3 regions of the Allobosea sp. FBZP-16 genome follow, and region 2 is predicted to be linked to each of the others. Evidence: predicted binding sites of a transcription regulator. Region 2 holds the regulator's gene; each other region holds the start of a gene.
What was found. Region 2 encodes LexA, which represses DNA repair genes until DNA is damaged. Its sites were predicted from a motif close to TGTTCNNNNTGTGTTCNG; they were not measured.
Positions count from the first base shown of each region.

Region 1 (6,184 bases), on a different contig from region 2:
CTCGACGTCCCTTGAGGGCGTGGTCTCTGGAGCGTTCGCCGATGGCGGCGGCGTACGTCGGGCCGAGAGCGGTGCCGCCGCGAACATAGCCTTGGGGGATGCGCCGGCGATCATGGCGGAGCCGGCCAGCTCACCGCCGGCCTTGCCCTCGCCTCCCCGGCCTGATACCGCAGCGCAAAGGGCCGGCGTAGCACAGCGGTAGTGCAGCGGTTTTGTAAACCGAAGGTCGGGAGTTCGATCCTCTCCGCCGGCACCATCCGACTTCGGTGGCCTGTCGCTTGCTTGCCATGCCGCCGCGACGACGAGGACGACCGGAGCCCACCGAGCGATGACCTCTGCCGACCAGCGCGACCACTTGCTCGCCCTCGCGCAACGCTGCGAGCGCACCGGCCGCCCCGACCGCAATCTCGACGCCGACATCTACGAGGCGCTTGGCTTCACCGTGCGGCGCAAGCCGACCACCCTGCTCGCCCCGCGCACGCCGCCCGGCGGCATCTACCAGCAGGGCTCGCTCTGGAAGGCGATCGGCCGGATCAGCGCCGAGATCGACGTCGCGGTCGGCGTCATCCGGCAGAAGGCCCCGGACTGGAACTGGAGCCTGCAGTCGGTTGCGACCGAGGAGCAGACCTATGAGGCGCTGGTCGCCGGCTGTTCCGGCCAGGGCGCGCTCGCCTCGCTCGCGCTCTGCGCCGCCCTGCTCAAGGCATTCGCGCGCAGCCGCTCCGATCAGCCCCCGACCCAGGGCGAGCGCTGAAACCATCCCGATTTCAAGGGCAAGGCCGATCTGGCGAAGAGATCGAATCAACCCGCCCCGGCGAAGCCGCACAGCGACGACAAACTCACGGACAATTGACCCGAGGCAACTAAACGCCGGTTGAAGGCGTTGTTTGCCCAGTTAGTTTGACGCTCGGGCGAGCAATGCCCAGGGCACGAATCCGGCTGGCGGGGCGCCATCCGGGAGAGGTCGTGCCCTTCTCGTTGTTGGAGCCTGATCGATGGCCCGTTTCGAAGCCTCGCGCCGCACTGTCATGGCGGGCGCCGGCGCGCTCGCTGCAGCTGCCGCGCTCGACCTGCCCGCCGGCATCGCGCCGGCCCACGCGCAAGGAGCGTCCGTGAACCAGAACCCGGGTTTCTACCGCTACAAGGTCGGCGACATCACCGTCACCGCCCTGAACGACGGCTTCGCCAAGCGCCCGCTCGAAGGCTTCGTGCGCAATGCCGAGCTCGCGGACGTCAAGAAGGCGATGGAGCAGGCGTATCTGCCGAGCGACGCCCTCTCGATCACCTTCACCACGCTGGCGCTGCAGATCGGCGACAAGATCACCCTGATCGACACTGGTAACGGCGATTCCGGCGCGCCGACCTCGGGCGCCTGGATGAAGAACTTCCAGGCTGCCGGGCTCGACCCGAAGAATGTCTCGACCGTGGTCTTCAGCCATTTCCACGGCGACCACATCAACGGCTTCCGGCTGAAAGACGGCACCGCCGTGTTCCCGAACGCCGAAGTGATGGTGCCAGCGGCCGAATGGGCCTTCTGGATGGACGACGCCAAGATGAATGCCGCGCCCGAGGCAATGAAGGGTGCCTTCGCCGGCGTGCGCCGCGTTTTCGGCCCGGTCGCCAAGGATGTGAAGCAATACGAGGCGGGCAAGGAGATCGTCCCGGGCGTGACCGCGATCGCCGCCCCCGGCCATACCCCCGGCCATACCGTCTTCGCCGTCTCCTCCGGCAGCGGCAAGCTGATGGTGCTGTCCGACACCACCAACCACCCGGCCCTGTTCGTGCGCAATCCCGACTGGTCGGCGGTGTTCGACATGGACGGGCCGCAGGCCGCCGCCACCCGCCGCAAGCTGCTCGACATGGCCGTCGCCGACAAGATGCAGGTCTGCTTCTACCACGCCCCTTTCCCCGCCACCGGCCATATCGCCAAGGCGGGCAACGGCTTCGAGCTCGTACCGGTGCAGTGGAGCAGCGCGATCTGAGACCCTCGCGCTTCCGCTGGGAAAGGCCGGGGCACGCGCCCCGGCCTTTCTTTTTGCGGCGTGCTCGCCGGGCGGCTCGCGATCCTGTCCGCGGCCATGCTAGACCGGTCGCTGCCATGCCTGCCGGATACCAGCGATGACCGAGCGCTTTACCGCCATCTCCTTCGTCGCCAGCGAGACGCCCGAGGCTGAGGCCGCGCGCGCCAAGCTGGTCGAGCGCTATGGCGATGCCGATCCGGCCGAGGCCGAGGTCGTCGTCGCTCTCGGCGGCGACGGCCTGATGCTGCAGACGCTCCATCGCTTCATGGGCACGGCCAAGCCGATCTACGGCATGAATCGCGGCTCGGTCGGCTTCCTGATGAACGAGTTCCGCGAGCGCGGGCTGCGCCAGAAGCTCGAGGCGGCGCATCGAAGCGTCGTCCATCCGCTGGTGATGACGGCGGTCGACTGCAACGGCAAGCGCATCGAGGCGCGCGCGATCAACGAGGTCTCGCTGTTCCGCCGCTCATACCAGGCGGCCAAGCTGCGCATTTCCGTCGACGGGCAGGTGCGCCTGTCCGAGCTCGTCGCCGACGGCGTGCTGCTCGCGACCCCGGCCGGCTCGACCGCCTACAATCTCTCCGCCAATGGCCCGATCCTGCCGCTCGACGCGCCGCTCCTGGCGCTGACCCCGCTCTCGCCGTTCCGGCCCAGGCGCTGGCGTGGCGCATTGCTGCCCGACCATGCCCGGGTGACGATCGCGGTTCTGGAGGCCGAAAAGCGGCCGGTCAGCGCCGTCGCCGACCATACCCAGATCGACAACGTCATCTCGGTGCAGATCGCGATCGACCGCTCGCTCGATCTCGTCATGATGCACGACCCCGGCCACAGCCTGGACGAGCGCATCCTGCGCGAGCAGTTCGGGTATTGAGGCGCAGCGGAGGCCGCTCGTAGCGGCAATACCTGGCCCCGCCGGCACCCGTCAGGCCTCTGCACCTTCGCGACATTCGCAAATTTTAACGGGGACAAGCTACGAAAGGCCCCTTGAACAAAACAGGAACATCATTGATAGTGCCGGCACGGACCGCTAGGGTCCGCATCCGGTCATTCGGCCGGGTTCGTGATGAAGTGCGCAGGAAACGGAGCCTGTCATGGCTGGTAGCGTCAACAAGGTCATTCTGGTCGGCAATCTCGGGCGCGACCCCGAGGTGCGGCGCCTCGGCAGCGGCGAGCCGGTGGTCAATCTGCGGATCGCCACCTCGGAAACCTGGCGCGACAAGCAGTCGGGCGAGCGCAAGGAGCGCACCGAGTGGCACTCCGTGGTGATCTTCAACGAGAACCTCGCCAAGGTCGCCGAGCAGTATCTGAAGAAGGGCTCGAAGATCTACATCGAGGGCCAGCTGCAGACCCGCAAATGGCAGGACCAGCAGGGCGTCGAGAAGTACACGACCGAGATCGTGCTGCAGCGTTTCCGCGGCGAGCTCACCATCCTCGACAGCCGCGGCCAGGGCGGCGACGAGTTCGGCGGCGGCAGCGGTGGCTATGGCGACGAGGGATCGTCGGGTGGCAGCTCCTTCGGCCGGTCGAGCCCGGTCGGTGGCGGTTCGCGCCAGCCGGCGATGGCAAGCGGTGGTGGCAGCAGCGGCGGTTCGCGCTCGTCGAGCCATCTCGACGACGACATCCCGTTCTAGAGCGGATCCGACCAGATTGAAGCAATCTGGTCGGCGAATCCGTCTCTAACTGTAAGATTAAGCCCCCGCGGGCAGCCGGGCGATCCGGCCTGTGCTGTGCCGTACTCTTCCGGGGCAGGCCCAAGCCTGATCCGATGCGATCACAATCACATAAATCATCATCGCGTCCTGCCGGGCGCGATGATGATTTATGTGCGCAGGTTGAACACGACCGACAGGAAGCGGACGGTCGGCGTCAGCAGCCGCTCGTGGCCATGGACGAAATTGGCATCGAAGACGAGCGTATCGCCGGGCCGCAGCTCCATCGACGCGTCGGCATAGCGGTACACCATCGCGCCTTCGAGCATATGCATGAACTCGATCCCGGTGTGCTGGAAGCCCGGGTGGTCCGCCGCCTCGCTGGTCAGCGTCACCAGATAGGGCTCGATGTATTTCTCGCCCGAGAGCAGGTGGCCGAGCAGTTCGTAGCTCAGGCCGGCGCGCTGGCCGCGGCGCTGCACGGCGATACCCTGCCCTGCACGCACGAGCGAATAGTCGGCCTGCTGGTTATAGGAAGCGAACAGCCGCGCGACCGGCACCTTGAGCGCTGCCGCGATCGAGACCAGCGTCGTAAAGGACGGCGTGGCCGAACCGCGCTCGATCTTGGAGAGCATGCCGTTCGACAGCCTCGCCGCTTCGGCCAGCTGGTTGGCGGCCATGCTGAGACTCAATCGCAGGCTCCTGATCTCCTGGCCGACCGCCGCGGCGAGGGCCTGGCCGCCCTGCCCGCCATCGGGCTCGCCGGCCGTGCTGGCCGACGGTTCTTCCCGCGTGGCCGTGCGGCCGGCTCGCGTCATCATCGAGAGCGCGCCACGTCTGACACGTTTTCCGTCCGGCGGTTTGCTGTCGCGTTTGCGATCGACCAAAGCAGAACCTCCCAGCCTTCGCGGATCGGTTTGGAGCCGGCATGGCGCCATCCGGACAGGCCATCCGCACTTGCCTCGGCCGCCACATTTTCATGAGATGAAAATATTTGCCAGCGCGTTGACAAGCTGCGGGTGCGACAGAACAATCCCTGCAACGAGCGATAATAACCATCGTGAGGGGATCATGCTCAATAAGCACAAATTCAGAACTATTCTTCTCTGCGCCGCTTTTTCGAGCGTGTTCGCCGGAGCACCACAAGCAAAAGACCTGCGCATCGCCACCGAGGGAACCTATGCGCCGTGGAGCTTCGTCGACGCCAGCGGCAAGCTGACGGGTTGGGACGTCGATATCGCCAACGCCCTGTGCGAGGCGATTAGGGCCAAGTGCACGATCATGGCGCAGGAATGGGACGGCATCATCCCCGGCCTCAACGCCAGGAAATACGACCTGATCGTCGCCAGCATGGGCGTCACCGAAAAGCGCAAGCAGCAGGTCGCCTTCTCCAAGAAATACAAGAACACGGCGAGCCAGTTCGTCGGGAAGAAGGATGCGCCCGCCGACACCAGCCCCGACGCGCTCAAGGGCAAGCGGATCGGTGTCCAGCGCGGCAGCATCCAGGATGCCTATCTGACCGCGACCTATCCGAAATCGGAGATCGTGCGCTACGACAAGACCACCGATGTCGAGCTCGACCTCATCGCCGGCCGCGTCGACCTGCTGCTCGCCAACAAGGTGACCTCGATGCTCGGCTTCCTGAAGCGGCCGGAAGCGGCGAGCTTCGCGCTCGTCGGCCCGGAATACAGCGGCGGCCTGCTGGGCGAAGGCAACGCCATCGCCCTGCGCAAGGACGACGCCAAGCTGCTCGAAGAGGTCAATGCCGCCATCGATACGCTGATCGCCAACGGCACCTATGACAGCATCACCAGGAAGTACTTCGACTTCAAGCTGATGTGAATCGACACGCTGTGCCGAAGGCGGGCCTGGCCTGCCTTCGGCTGGGAAGAACGAGACCGACCCGATGATCACCTTTGCGACACTCGGCCCGAGCGGCACCAACCATGAACTCGTGACCAGGGAATACATCAAGTTCCACGAGATTCCCGACAGCGAGATCGTGCTGGTGCCCGATTTCGACATGGCGACCAGCGGGCTGATGCGGGGCGACTATGATTTCGTCGTCCAATGCGCCGTCCACCCGGACACGCCGCCGACGCTCGGCACGCACTTCCACAAGGTCTTCGCCGTCGACAGCTTCATCTCGCGCAGCAAGGAGCTGGCGGTGCTGACGCGCTCGGAGGTCGAGCAGCCCAAATCGATCGGCCTGCTGGCGCCGGCGACCGAGAGCTATATCGACATCGGCCGCTGGGAGACGCGCGTCTCGGATCCTTCGCTGCCGATCATCTTCCAGAACCTGCTCGCGGGGAAATACGACTCGGCGCTGGTCTATCTCGAATATGCCGAGCAGTATCCGGACCGCGTCCGCGTCGACGAGATCCTCGGCTCGCCCGACGATGTCTGGATCGTCTATGCCGACGAGCGGACCTCCGGCGGCAAGCTCCAGGCCTGGCGGGACGGGCCTGTCCGCGAGCTGATCCGCCAGAAGGTCGCGAGCCGCGCCGCCGAGGA
Region 1 covers NZ_LNCQ01000006.1:82,905-89,088, reverse strand. The annotation lists tRNA gene CXY91_RS00810 (tRNA-Thr) at 182-256, shown strand; gene CXY91_RS00805 (hypothetical protein) at 329-754, shown strand; gene CXY91_RS00800 (MBL fold metallo-hydrolase) at 996-1,982, shown strand; gene CXY91_RS00795 (NAD kinase) at 2,119-2,892, shown strand; gene ssb (single-stranded DNA-binding protein) at 3,113-3,652, shown strand; gene CXY91_RS00785 (helix-turn-helix domain-containing protein) at 3,841-4,350, opposite strand; gene CXY91_RS30480 (ABC transporter substrate-binding protein) at 4,304-5,512, shown strand; gene CXY91_RS00775 (hypothetical protein) at 5,577-6,184, shown strand, end outside.
Region 1: a site for LexA is predicted at 3,006-3,023, ahead of ssb (single-stranded DNA-binding protein). Genes of this name have one in related genera too.

Region 2 (6,184 bases):
GACAGCTTCACCTGGAACCTGGTCCACCTGATCGGCGGGCTTGGGGCGGAGGTCGACGTGCGCCGCAACGACACGCTCTCGGTCAATGACGCCCTCGCCGGCGACCATGACGCGATCGTGCTCTCGCCCGGCCCCTGCACCCCGAACGAGGCCGGCATCTGCCTCGATCTCGTACGCGAGGGCGCCGACAGGAAGCCGATCTTCGGCGTCTGCCTCGGCTTGCAGACGATCGGCCAGGTCTTCGGCGGCGAAGTGGTGCGCGCGCCTTTGCCGATGCACGGCAAGGTCTCGACCATCACCCACCGCGCGCGGGGCCTGTTCCACGGCATCAACGGGCCGCTCGAGGCGACGCGCTATCACTCGCTCGTCGTCCGCCGCGAGACCTGCCCGACCGAGCTCTCCATCGAGGCCGAATCCGGCGACGGCATGATCATGGCGCTGTCGCATCGCGACCTGCCCGTCCACGGCGTGCAGTTCCATCCCGAGAGCATCGCCTCGGAGCATGGCGCGACGATCCTGCGCAATTTCCTCGATCTCGCCGAGCGATGGTCGCGCCAGAACGCCAAAGCCGCCCTTTCCGCGACAGCCTGATCGATCGAGTTCCCATGGACGACTTCAAACCCTTCATCGCCAAAGTCGCGACCGGCGCCTCGCTGTCGCGCGAGGAAGCCCGCGACGCCTTCGAATCGATGCTCTCCGGCGAGGTCACGAATGCGCAGGCGGCCGCCTTCCTGATGGCGCTGCGCGTGCGCGGTGAGACCACCGAGGAGATCGCCGGCGCCGTCACCGCCATGCGCGCCCGCATGCTCACCGTCGAGGCGCCGGCCGACGCGATCGACATCGTCGGCACCGGCGGCGACGCCTCCGGTTCCTACAATGTCTCGACGCTTGCCTCGATCATCGTCGCGGCCTGCGGCGTCCCGGTCGCCAAGCATGGCAACCGCGCGGCCTCCTCGCGCTCCGGCGCCGCCGACGTGCTGACCGCGCTCGGCGTCAAGGTCGGGCTGGAGGCGGCCGGCACCGAGCGCTGCATCGCGCAGGCCGGCGTCGGCTTCATGTTCGCACCGACCCATCACGCCTCGATGCGCCATGTCGCGCCGGTGCGCACCGAGCTCGGCACCCGCACCATCTTCAATCTGGTCGGCCCGCTCTCGAACCCGGCCGGCGTCAAGCAGCAGCTCATTGGCGCCTTCTCCGAGACCTGGCTCGAGCCGATGGTCAAGGTGCTGCAATCGCTGGGCTCGCATACCGTCTGGGCGGTCCACGGCTCCGACGGCCTCGACGAGATCACCACCACCGGCCCGACCCGCATCGTCGCGCTGAAGGACCGCAAGATCGAGAGCTTCAATATCGCGCCCGAGGATGTCGGTATTCCGCGTGCAAAGCCCGAGGATCTGCGCGGCGGCGAGCCGGCGCAGAATGCGCAGGCGCTGCAGGAGGTGCTCGGCGGTGCGAAGAGCGCCTTCCGCGACATCGCCGCTTTCAATGCCGCCGCCGCGCTCGTCGTCGCCGGCAAGGCGGCTACGCTCGGCGAAGGGCTGGCGCAGGCCTATGCGGTGCTGGACAATGGCAAGGCCAAGGCCGCGCTCGCAGCCCTCGTCGCCAGTTCCAATGCGTGAGGCCATCCATGTCCGATATTCTCAGGCGGATCGAGGCCTATAAGCGCGAGGAGATCGCGGCTGCTCGGCTGGCGATTCCTCAGGCCGAAATCGAGAAGCGCGCAGCGACGCAAGCGGCCCCGCGCGACTTCATCGGCGCGCTCGAAGCCAAGCACCGCGCCGGCGGCCCGGCCCTGATCGCCGAGATCAAGAAGGCCTCGCCCTCCAAGGGGCTGATCCGCCCCGATTTCGACCCGCCCGCGCTGGCCAAGGCTTATGCCGCAGGCGGTGCCGCGTGCCTCTCGGTGCTGACCGACATGCCCTCGTTCCAGGGCCGGCCGGAATATCTTGGCGAAGCGCGCGCCGCCTCAGGCCTGCCCGGTCTGCGCAAGGACTTCATGTTCGAGCCCTACCAAGTCTTCGAGGCGCGCAGCTGGGGTGCCGACTGCATCCTGATCATCATGGCCTCGCTCGACGATGCCGCCGCGCGCGAGCTCGTCGCGACGGCGAAAGCGCTTGGCATGGCCGCGCTCGCCGAGGTCCATGACGAAACCGAGCTGGAGCGCGCCTTGAAGCTCGACACCCGGCTCGTCGGCATCAACAACCGCGATTTGCGCAGCTTCGAGCTCAACCTCGCCGTCACCGAGCGGCTGGCGCCGCGCGTGCCCAAGGATCGCCTGCTGGTCGGCGAGAGCGGTATCTTCACGCATGACGACATCGCCCGCCTGCAGGCTTGCGGCGTCAACACCTTCCTGGTCGGCGAAAGCCTGATGCGCCAGGCGGACGTGGCGGCGGCGACCCGCCAGCTTCTGACCGGCAAGACTGCCGAGGCGGCGGCGTGAGCCGCCTCACCCATCTCGACCAGAAGGGCGAGGCCCATATGGTCGATGTCGGCGACAAGGCCGAGACTGTCCGCACGGCGATCGCCGAAGGCCATGTGGTGATGCAAGCCGAGACGCTGGCGATCGTCCGCGACGGCGAGGCCAAGAAGGGCGATGTGCTCGGCACCGCCCGCCTCGCCGGCATCATGGCGGCCAAGCGCGCGCACGAGCTGATCCCGCTCTGCCACCCGCTGCTCCTGAGCAAGATTTCCGTGGACCTGTCGATCGACGAGGCCCTGCCGGGCGTGCGCGTCCGCGCCGAGGTCAAGCTGACCGGCAAGACCGGAGTCGAGATGGAGGCGCTGACCGCCGTCAGTGTCGCCTGCCTCACTATCTACGACATGGTGAAGGCGGCCGATCGCGCCATGCATATCGAAGGCGTCCGACTCGTGCATAAATCCGGCGGCAAGTCCGGAACCTACGAGATCGCAGGACCATAGGCATGAGCCTCACCCCCGTCCCGGTTGCGCTCAAGGCGCTGCTCGACAGCGTGCCCGGCCCGACGCCGGCGCAGACGCTGGCGCTGGCGCACTGCGCCGGCCGGGTGCTGGCTGAGGACGTCGCGGCGCTCAGGACCCAGCCGCCCTTCGCCAATTCGGCCATGGATGGCTACGCCGCACGCGCCACGGATCTCACCCTGGGCAAAGAGCTCAAGGTCGTCGGCGAATCCGCCGCCGGCCGCGGCTTTTCCGGCCAGGTCGGGCCCGGCGAGACGGTGCGTATCTTCACCGGCGCGCCGATCCCCGACGGTGCCGATGCGATCCTGATCCAGGAGCATGCCGAGGGCGTCGGCGGCCCGGTCATCCGCGTCACCAAGCCAGCGGGCAAGGGCCAGTTCATCCGCCCGGCCGGGCTGGATTTTCAGACTGGCGAGGTCCTGCTCAAGGCCGGTCGTCGCCTCGATAGCGCTGCGCTCGGTCTGGCCGCCGCTGCCGGCCACCCGACGCTTTCGGTCCGCCGCAAGCCGCTGGTCGCGATCCTTGCCACCGGCGACGAACTCGTCCTGCCGGGCGAGCCGGTCGGCCCCGACCAGATCGTCGCCTCCAACAGCTTCGCGCTCGCCGCGCTGATCGAGCAGGCCGGCGGCACGGCGCTCGACCTCGGCATCGCCCGCGACAACCACCCCGATCTGGCCGCCAAGATCGACGCGGCGCGCGCCGCCGGCGCCGATGTCCTGATCACCCTCGGCGGTGCTTCCGTCGGCGAGCACGATCTCGTCCAGGCGGCCCTGAAGGCGCAGGGCATGGCGCTCGGTTTCTGGAAGATCGCAATGCGCCCGGGCAAGCCGATGATGATGGGCCGCCTCGGCCCGATGGTCGCGCTTGGCCTGCCCGGCAACCCGGTCTCCTCGATCGTCTGCGGCCATCTCTTTGCCATGCCGCTGGTCGAGGCGCTGCTCGGCATCGCCGATCCCGAGCGCGACCGCAGCGAGCCCGCCACCCTGGCCGTCGACCTGCCGGCCAATGACGAGCGCCAGGACTATCTGCGTGCCACCACCGAGATCATTGAGGGCGAGCGACGGGTCAGGCCCTTCGCCAAGCAGGATTCCTCGATGCTGGCGAACCTGTCGCGGGCCGAGGCGCTGGTGATCCGCCCGGCTTTCGCCGAGCCTGCCAAGGCCGGCGATCCCTGCCGCATCATCCGGCTGCGCTAGAGCATTTTCGAGCGAAGTGGACACCGGTTCGCGTGAAGAAAATGCGATAAAGCGAAGACCTAAAGCAATTCCGCGGTTCGGAGAATTGCGGAGTTGCTTTAGTCAACTCTCCCGCTCTCAGGTTGTCATCCCGGACAAGCCGCGCAGCGGCGCCGATCCGGGATCCATTCCGGAACCTCTTTCGGGATCCCGGTCTCCATGCAGTCGCCCGGGACGGCATGTCTCAAATAGGATCAGTTCTCATCACAGCGCTCCCCTTGCGGAACACAAGGCGAACGCGTATGGTGTTCGTGCTTTGTTTCGATTCTAGCCCGAGAGGCGAGCGGCGCGACCATGCTGACACGCAAACAGTTTGAACTGCTTCGCTTCATCCAGGAGCGCCTGCGGGAATCCGGCGTGCCGCCCTCCTTCGACGAGATGAAGGATGCGCTCGATCTGCGTTCCAAATCCGGCATCCACCGGCTGATCATGGCGCTGGAGGAGCGCGGCTTCATTCGCCGGCTTCCGAACCGGGCACGTGCGCTCGAAGTCATCAAGATGCCGGACGGCATCGGCGGGCCGCAGGCACAGCGCGGCCGCTTCAGCCCCTCCGTTGTCCAGGGCGGCCTCGGCCAGACCCCGCCTCCCCCGACGCCGGCAGCCAATCTGACGAAGCCGCGACCACCGGCTGCCGAGGAAAGCGGGCGCTCGACCGTCTCGATCCCGGTCATGGGCCGCATCGCCGCCGGCACGCCGATCTCGGCGATCCAGGACCGCAGCCACAGCGTCACGATGCCAGCCGACATGCTCGGCGGCGGCGAGCATTACGCCCTGGAAGTCCGCGGCGATTCGATGATCGAGGCCGGCATCCTCGACGGCGACACCGTCGTCATCCGTAAGCAGGATACCGCCAATACCGGCGACATCATCGTTGCCCTGATCGACGACGAGGAAGCGACGCTGAAGCGGTTGCGCAAGCGCGGCTCCTCGATCGCGCTCGAAGCCGCCAACCCGGCCTATGAGACGCGCGTGCTGGGGCCCGACCGGGTCAAGATCCAGGGCCGGCTCGTCAACCTGATGCGGCGCTACTGAAGCGCCTCGGCGTCCTCTGCCGGCTCCGCAGTTGCGGCTGCAGTCGCCGGAGCAAGCGCTGGTTCTGACGCCGGCTTCGGTTCCGGTCGTGCCCGGGTCCAGGGGCGCAGGCGCGTGACCTCGTCGGCCGTATAGGCGCGCCAGCCGCCGCGGGCCGCGTGATACGCCGTCGCGCCATCACGGATGAGGGCACTGCGATCGATCAGGCGGGCTGCGCAAGGTGCTGTCCAGTAGAGCGACGTCACCACGAGATCGGCGCGCAGGCAGTCCTCGACCAAGGCGATCCGGTCGCGCGTATAGGCTACCGAGCGGCCATCCGGGAGGCGGATGACGCAGCCACGCGGATCGCAAGCGGCGCCATTACGCAGCGCCGCATCGTCGGGCGCACGCGAATCGCCGTCGGCATGCAGCCATTGCGTCAGCACGAAGCGGCTCGGCTTGCCGGCCAGCACCATCTTGCCCTCCGGCCCCCTCACCAGCACACCCGAGCCGTCTCGCTCGATCAGGATGTCGGGCCGCGACGGGGCCGAGGCCAGCGCCAGCCCGCCGACCAAGGGCAGCGCGGCAAGGAAGCGCAGCGCCGTCGTCCATAAGGTCAGCCAGAGCAACGACAGCGAGAACAGGATCAGCGCGGTCGAGCCGAAAGCGGGCAGCGCCACGGTCGAGCGGTCGATGCCGGCGACCCAATGGGCGAGCTGGAGTACATATCCGGAGGCCCAGCCCATCAGCGCCCAGGCCGGCCAGTCGAGTCCGAACGGATAGGCAAGCACGCCGAAGACCGCGGCCGGCATCACGATCAGCGAGACGAAGGGCAGCGCCAGCGCGTTGCCGAGCAGGCCGAACGGGTTGAAGGTCTGGAAATGGTAGACGCCATAGGGCGCCGTCGCCGCGGTCACGACCATGGTGGTGGTCAGGATTCCCACGGCCGAGAGCCAGAGCGGGCGCAGCGGCCAGGGCCATGCGGCGGCCGCGGCATCGGG
Region 2 covers NZ_LNCQ01000022.1:572,088-578,271, forward strand. The annotation lists gene CXY91_RS08995 (anthranilate synthase component II) at 1-591, shown strand, start outside; gene trpD (anthranilate phosphoribosyltransferase) at 606-1,619, shown strand; gene trpC (indole-3-glycerol phosphate synthase TrpC) at 1,628-2,440, shown strand; gene moaC (cyclic pyranopterin monophosphate synthase MoaC) at 2,437-2,919, shown strand; gene CXY91_RS09015 (molybdopterin molybdotransferase MoeA) at 2,922-4,133, shown strand; gene lexA (transcriptional repressor LexA) at 4,467-5,204, shown strand; gene CXY91_RS09025 (ComEC/Rec2 family competence protein) at 5,198-6,184, opposite strand, start outside.

Region 3 (6,184 bases), on a different contig from region 2:
CTCTGTGCCTGGCCGCGCTTCTTCCCTTGGCTCGATCTCGCCGAGAACCTCGCCTTTGCCTTGCCCAAAGCCACACCGTTCGAGCGCGAGGGCCTGATCGCCAACGTGCTGGTCCGCGTCGGTCTTGCTGCGCAGGCGACGCAGCGGCCCGGGACGCTCTCGCCGGAGGAGCTGCTGCGGCTCGCCATTGCCCGCCTGCTGCTGGTGAGGCCGCGCCTGCTGCTGATCGACGAGCCCTTCGCAACGCTCGACACCGAGGCGCGCAACCGGCTCGCGGCCTTCCTGCCTGAACTCTGTACGCAGGGGCGTCCGGCCGTCGTCATCGCCACCGGCTCGGTCGAGGATGCCCTGCGCCTCGCCGACCGCATCCTCGTCCTGCCGCAGCAGCCGGGCCCGGTCGCCTTCAGCCTCGACAACCTGCTCGCCCGCCCGCGCGAGGAGGGTTCGGTCGGCTTCGTCGCCCTGCGCCGCGAATTGCGCCGGGCGCTCGACAAGGAAGTCCGGCATGCCGCGCCGGAGGTGGAGGCAGCGGCCTGAACCGGCTAGACAGGCCGCGAACCGTTTCTGCCAGGGATCACGATCATGGACGTCACCGCGCTGCGCGCTCTGCAGGCTCCGCTCAAGGACAAGTATCGTGAGGCGCCCGATGCGGCGGTGATCACGCTGAAAGCAAAAGGCGAACTCGACGACCAGCACATCGCCTGCAAGGTCGAAACCGGCCGGGCGATTGCGCTTGCCGGCCTCCATCCTGCCACCGGCGGCTCCGGCGCCGAGCTCTGCTCCGGCGACATGCTGCTCGAGGCGCTGGTCGCCTGCGCCGGCGTCACGCTGAAGGCGGTCGCGACCGCGCTCGAGATCGAATTGAAGAAGGGCACGGTCCGGGCCGAGGGCGATCTCGACTTCCGCGGCACGCTCGGCGTCGCCAAGGACGCCGCGGTCGGCTTCAAGGCGATCCGCCTGTCCTTCGATGTCGAAACCGATGCGCCTCAGGACAAGCTCGACACGCTGCTCAAGCTGACCGAGCGCTACTGCGTCGTCTTCCAGACGCTCAATGTGAAGCCGGAGCTCTCGGCGAATCTCGCGCGGGCCTGATCAGGCCGGCAGCGGGCGCGGCGATCCATCCGCCTCCGTCGCTTCCGGTTCCTGCGAAATCGGCGCCGTCATCGGGTCAATGATCGCGAAGGGGCGCTCCGACATCTGTTCGGGCGCGGCGCGCTGGCGGATGCGCAGTGCCGCCATGGCTGCGAGCAGCGCGCTGATCGCAGCCATGAAATAGAGCAGCCCGTTGATGTCGAGCCGCGCCATCACCTGGGCGCCAAGCAGCGGGCCGAGCGCCGAGCCGATGCCGCTGACCAGGATCAGCCGGCCGCTGACGGCGACGACGCGGTCCTGCGGCATACGGTCGAGCGCATGGGCGACGCAGACCGGATAGAGCGTCGACATGAAGCCCCCGAGCAGGGCGGCGACCGGCAGCACCGCGCCGAGATGGCGCGGTACGAGATCGAGCGCGACGGCAGCCACCGAGAAGCCGAGCGCCAGTCCCGCCAGCACGATGCGGCGGTCGCCGCGATCGGAGAGGCGGCCGACCGGGACCTGGAAGGCGAAGCCGCCGAGCACCGCGACCAGCATGAACAGCGCGATCGTCTCCTGCGGGATGGCATTGCGCGCCATCCAGGCCGGGAACAGCGCATAGAAGGCGCTGCTGATCATGCCGGCGATGACGCAACCGATCACCGAGATCGGCGCCTGCCGTGTCAGCTCGCCATAGGGCAGCGAGGCCTCCGCTGGCAGCGTCGGCGCCTCCGCGCGGGTCGTGCTGACCATCACCAGCGCCAGCGCGAACAGCGCGACGATGATGTTGAACGGGGTGGCGGTCTCGACCGGGAGCTTGCCGATCAGCAATTGGCCCGCCGCCAGCGCCAGGAAGGTGCCGACCATATAGATCGAGAAGGTGCGGCCGCGCTGATCGGGCGGAGCCTTGGCGTTGAGCCAGCTCTCGGTGGTGATGAAAAGGCCGACGCAGCCCAGGCCGATCGCCATCCGGCACGCGATCCAGCCCACCGGCGAAACGAAGAGCGGCATCGCCGACGTTCCGACCACGACCATGCCGGCGAAGGCGGCATAAGCCCGGATATGGCCGATGCGCTGGATCACCTGCCCGCACCAGACGGCGCCGATGGTGAAGCCGACGAAATAGGCGCTGAGCACGATGCCGGTGAGTGTTGGGCCGAAGCCCTCATTCGTCAGCCGCAACGACAGGAACGTGTTGAAGAAGCCGTTGGCGAGCTGGACGAGGCTCGTCGCGGCGATGAGCGTTCCGATCTGAACGAGCAAGGGTCACGGCCTCCGGCGCAGTCTGGGAAGGCCTGCAACTCAACGCCGGAATCTGATCTCGCCATGGCGACCGGGAGGAATAGCGGCGCGCCGCGTCACTCCGCCGCCTTCAGCTTCACCGCCTTGGCGAAGGGCAGCTGCGGCTCGTTCGGGCTGGCGTCGTCGAATTCGAGCGCTCCGATCCGCTCGGCCCGGCCGGTGACCTTGCCGGCCGATGTCCTGATCTGGGCGACGTCGTCCTGCGCCTGGCGGAAATGGCTGTCGAGCTTGTCGACGCGTTCGCCGAGCCGGCGGACATCGTCGAGCAGCTTGCCGACTTCGGCCTGGATCACCTGCGCTTCCTCGCGCATGCGGGCATCGCGCACCAGCGACTGCATCAATTGGATCGCCAGCGCCAGCAGCGAGGGCGAGACGATCATCACCCGCGCCCGGTGCGCCTTCTGGATGATGTCGTCGAAATGCTCGTGCAGGTCGGCGTAAATCGCCTCCGACGGCACGAAGAGCAGCGCCATGTCCTGCGTCTCGCCCGGCAGGAAATAGCGCTCGGCGATGTCCTTGACGTGCTGGCCGACATCGGCGCGCACCCGTGCCGACGCGTGCTTTTTCGCCTCCTCGCCGCGTGCCTCGCGCAGCATGGTGAAGCTCTCCAGCGGAAACTTGGCATCGATGACGAGGCCGCGCCCGTCGCCCGGCAGGGTGACCAGGCAGTCCGGGCGCTTGCCGGTCGAGAGCGTCGGCTGGAAGGAGAAGAAGGCGGCCGGCAGCCCGTCGCGGATGATCGCCTCCATCCGGCCCTGGCCATAGGCGCCGCGCGCCTGCTTGTTGGCGAGCACGTCCTTCAGCGTCACCACCTCGCCGGTGAGCTCGGTCAGGTTCTTCTGAGCGTTGTCGATAACGGCGAGGCGCTCCTGCAGCTTGCCGAGGCTCTCATTGGTCTGACGGACATTCTGCTCCAGCCCGGCGCCGACCTGCTGGCGCAGGCCGTCCATCCGTTCGGCCATGATCCGGGCAAGGTCGCCCTGCCGGGTCGAGAGGATCTCGGCCATGGTCTGCATGCGGCCGCTGAGTTCGGCCTGCTGCCGGTTCATCTCGGCGACCTTGTCGTCCATCTCACGGGCGCGCTCGGCCGCCATCGCCGCCTCGATCTCGCGCCGGCGCGCCGCGCGCCAGGACGAGAGCAGCGCCAGGACAAGCAGGAGGAGCGTCAGACCGGCGAAGCCGAAGGCGGCTTCGGCCCAGCTCACGGGACGCTCCAGCAGGACGAAGGCGATCTGGTTCATGCCGCAAGCCTACACCATCCCGGCCGCAAATCTAGAACATAAGCGGAACAGTTTGACCGTTTCGTCACAAGCGCTTATGTCGCGGCAACTCCTGAAAACGTCCCAGAGCGCCCTATGGCCATCCGCCCCCTCGTCATCCTGCCCGACTCGATCCTGCGCAAGGTCTCCGCGCCGATCGACGACATCACGCCGGAGATCCGCAAGCTGGCGGACGACATGCTGGAGACGATGTACGACGCGCCGGGAATCGGTCTTGCCGCGATCCAGATCGGCGAGCCGGTCCGGCTGGTCACCATCGACGTTTCGAAGAAGGCGGAAGAAGGCGAGGAACAGAAGCGCGAGCCGCTGGTCTTCATCAATCCCGAGGTGACCTGGCGCTCGGAGGAGCTGAGCTCCTATGAGGAAGGTTGCCTCTCGATTCCCGAATATTACGAGGAGGTCGAGCGGCCGGCGCGCGTCAAGGTCAGCTATCGCGATCTCGACGGCAAGGCGCAGGAGATCGAGGCTGACGGCCTGCTCGCCACCTGCCTGCAGCACGAGATCGACCATCTCAACGGCGTGCTCTTCATCGACTATCTGTCACGGCTGAAGCGCGACCGGGTCAACAAGCGCTTCGCCAAGGCGGCGAAACGGGAGAGCGCGGCCTGACCGGCCGGGGCGAAACATTATGAGCTTGCGCGTCATCTTCATGGGCACGCCGGATTTCGCCGTGCCCACCTTGACCGAGATCATCGGCCAGGGCCACGAGGTCGTCTCCGTCTATACCCGCGCCCCCGCGCCGGCCGGGCGCGGCATGGAACTGCGGCCCTCGCCGGTCCAGGTCACGGCTGAGCGCTTCGGCATCCCGGTGTTCTCGCCGAAGACGCTGAAGACCGCCGAGGCGGCCGAGGTCATGGCCTCGCACGAGGCCGACGTCGCCGTCGTCGTCGCCTATGGCCTGATCCTGCCCAGGGCGATCCTGGAGGCGCCGGAACTCGGCTGCCTCAATCTGCACGCTTCGCTGCTGCCGCGCTGGCGCGGCGCCGCACCGATCCAGCGCGCCATCATGGCGGGCGACGCTGAAACCGGCGTCTGCGTCATGAAGATGGAGGAGGGGCTGGATACCGGCCCGGTCGCCATGGTCGAGCGGCTTGCGATCGACGGCAACGCCACGGCCGGCGACATGCATGACCGGCTCGCCGGCCTCGGCGCCGACCTGATGGTCCGGGCGCTGGCCGCGCTCAGCCGCGGTGGCTTGCGCTTCACGTCGCAGGCGGAAGAGGGCGTGACCTATGCCAGCAAGATCGGCAATGACGAGGCAAGGCTGAGCTGGAACCGGCCGGCGCAGCAGGTTCACGACGTCGTGCGCGGCCTCTCGCCCTTCCCCGGCGCCTTCGTCGAGGTCGATCTCGGCAAGGGACCGGAGCGGTTGAAGCTCTTGCGCACCGCGCGCGCCGGCGGCGCGGCCGAGCCGGGCACGCTGCTCGACGACGAGGGCACCATCGCCTGCGCGGTCGGGGCGGTGAAGCTGCTCCAGGTCCAGCGCGCCGGAAAGGGGCCGATGAGCGCCCAGGAGTTCCTGCGCGGGGCGCGGCTCTCGGCGGGCGCGAAGCTCTAGTACCGGGAGGCATTGAAAATGGCTCCCGGTATTCCGTATGTGGATTTCGACAGCCGAAGGCTGCGTTTGAGAAATTCACATTGGATCAACGGCCTGACGCGTCAGCGTCACTGGCCGTTGGGATAAGTCTATGCCCCGTTACAAGCTCGTCATCGAATATGACGGCACGCCCTTCTCGGGCTGGCAGCGCCAGCTTAATGGGCCGTCCGTGCAACAGAGTGTCGAGGAGGCGATCGAAGCCTTCTGCGGTCATGCCGTGCGCCTGCATTGCGCCGGGCGCACCGATGCCGGTGTCCACGCCACCCATCAGGTTGCCCATGTCGATCTCGACAAGGAGTGGCGCACCGACGTCGTGCGCGACGCCAGCAATGCGAGGCTGAAGCGCCTGCCGGTGGCGGTGCTGAGCGCGCAGGCGGTGCCCGAAACCTTCGATGCCCGCATCTCGGCGACGCGGCGCTACTACATCTACCGCATCCTCGATCGGCGCGCGCAGCCGGCGCTCGATGCGAACCGGGTCTGGCACGTCCCGGTCAGGCTCGACCATGAGGCGATGGATCGCGCCGCCAAGGCGCTGATAGGCCATCACGACTTCACCACCTTCCGCGCCGCCGAATGCCAGGCCAATGGCCCGATGCGCACGCTCGACCGGTTCGATTGCCGGCGCGAGGGGGCCGAGATCGTGGCTTACGTCCATGCCCGCTCCTTCCTGCATCACCAGGTCCGCTCCATGGTCGGTTGCCTGAAGATGGTCGGCATGGGGCGCTGGCCGGAGAACAAGGTCGGCAAGGTGCTGGCGGCACGCGACCGCTCGCAATGCGCCGCGCTGGCGCCGCCCTGCGGGCTCTATCTGGCCGGCGTGGATTACTGAGGCCGGCTCAGAACCCGGCCAACCCAAAAATCTTCAGTACCGTGTAATCGGCAAGCACGCTGGCGCAGGCGATCGCGCCAGCGACGCCGCTCTTCACGCCGAACG
Region 3 covers NZ_LNCQ01000035.1:9,695-15,878, forward strand. The annotation lists gene CXY91_RS19190 (ATP-binding cassette domain-containing protein) at 1-537, shown strand, start outside; gene CXY91_RS19195 (OsmC family protein) at 583-1,092, shown strand; gene CXY91_RS19200 (MFS transporter) at 1,093-2,334, opposite strand; gene CXY91_RS19205 (DNA recombination protein RmuC) at 2,430-3,614, opposite strand; gene def (peptide deformylase) at 3,729-4,262, shown strand; gene fmt (methionyl-tRNA formyltransferase) at 4,282-5,211, shown strand; gene truA (tRNA pseudouridine(38-40) synthase TruA) at 5,342-6,079, shown strand; gene CXY91_RS19225 (hypothetical protein) at 6,087-6,184, opposite strand, start outside.
Region 3: a site for LexA is predicted at 3,647-3,664, ahead of CXY91_RS19205 (DNA recombination protein RmuC). Genes of this name have one in related genera too.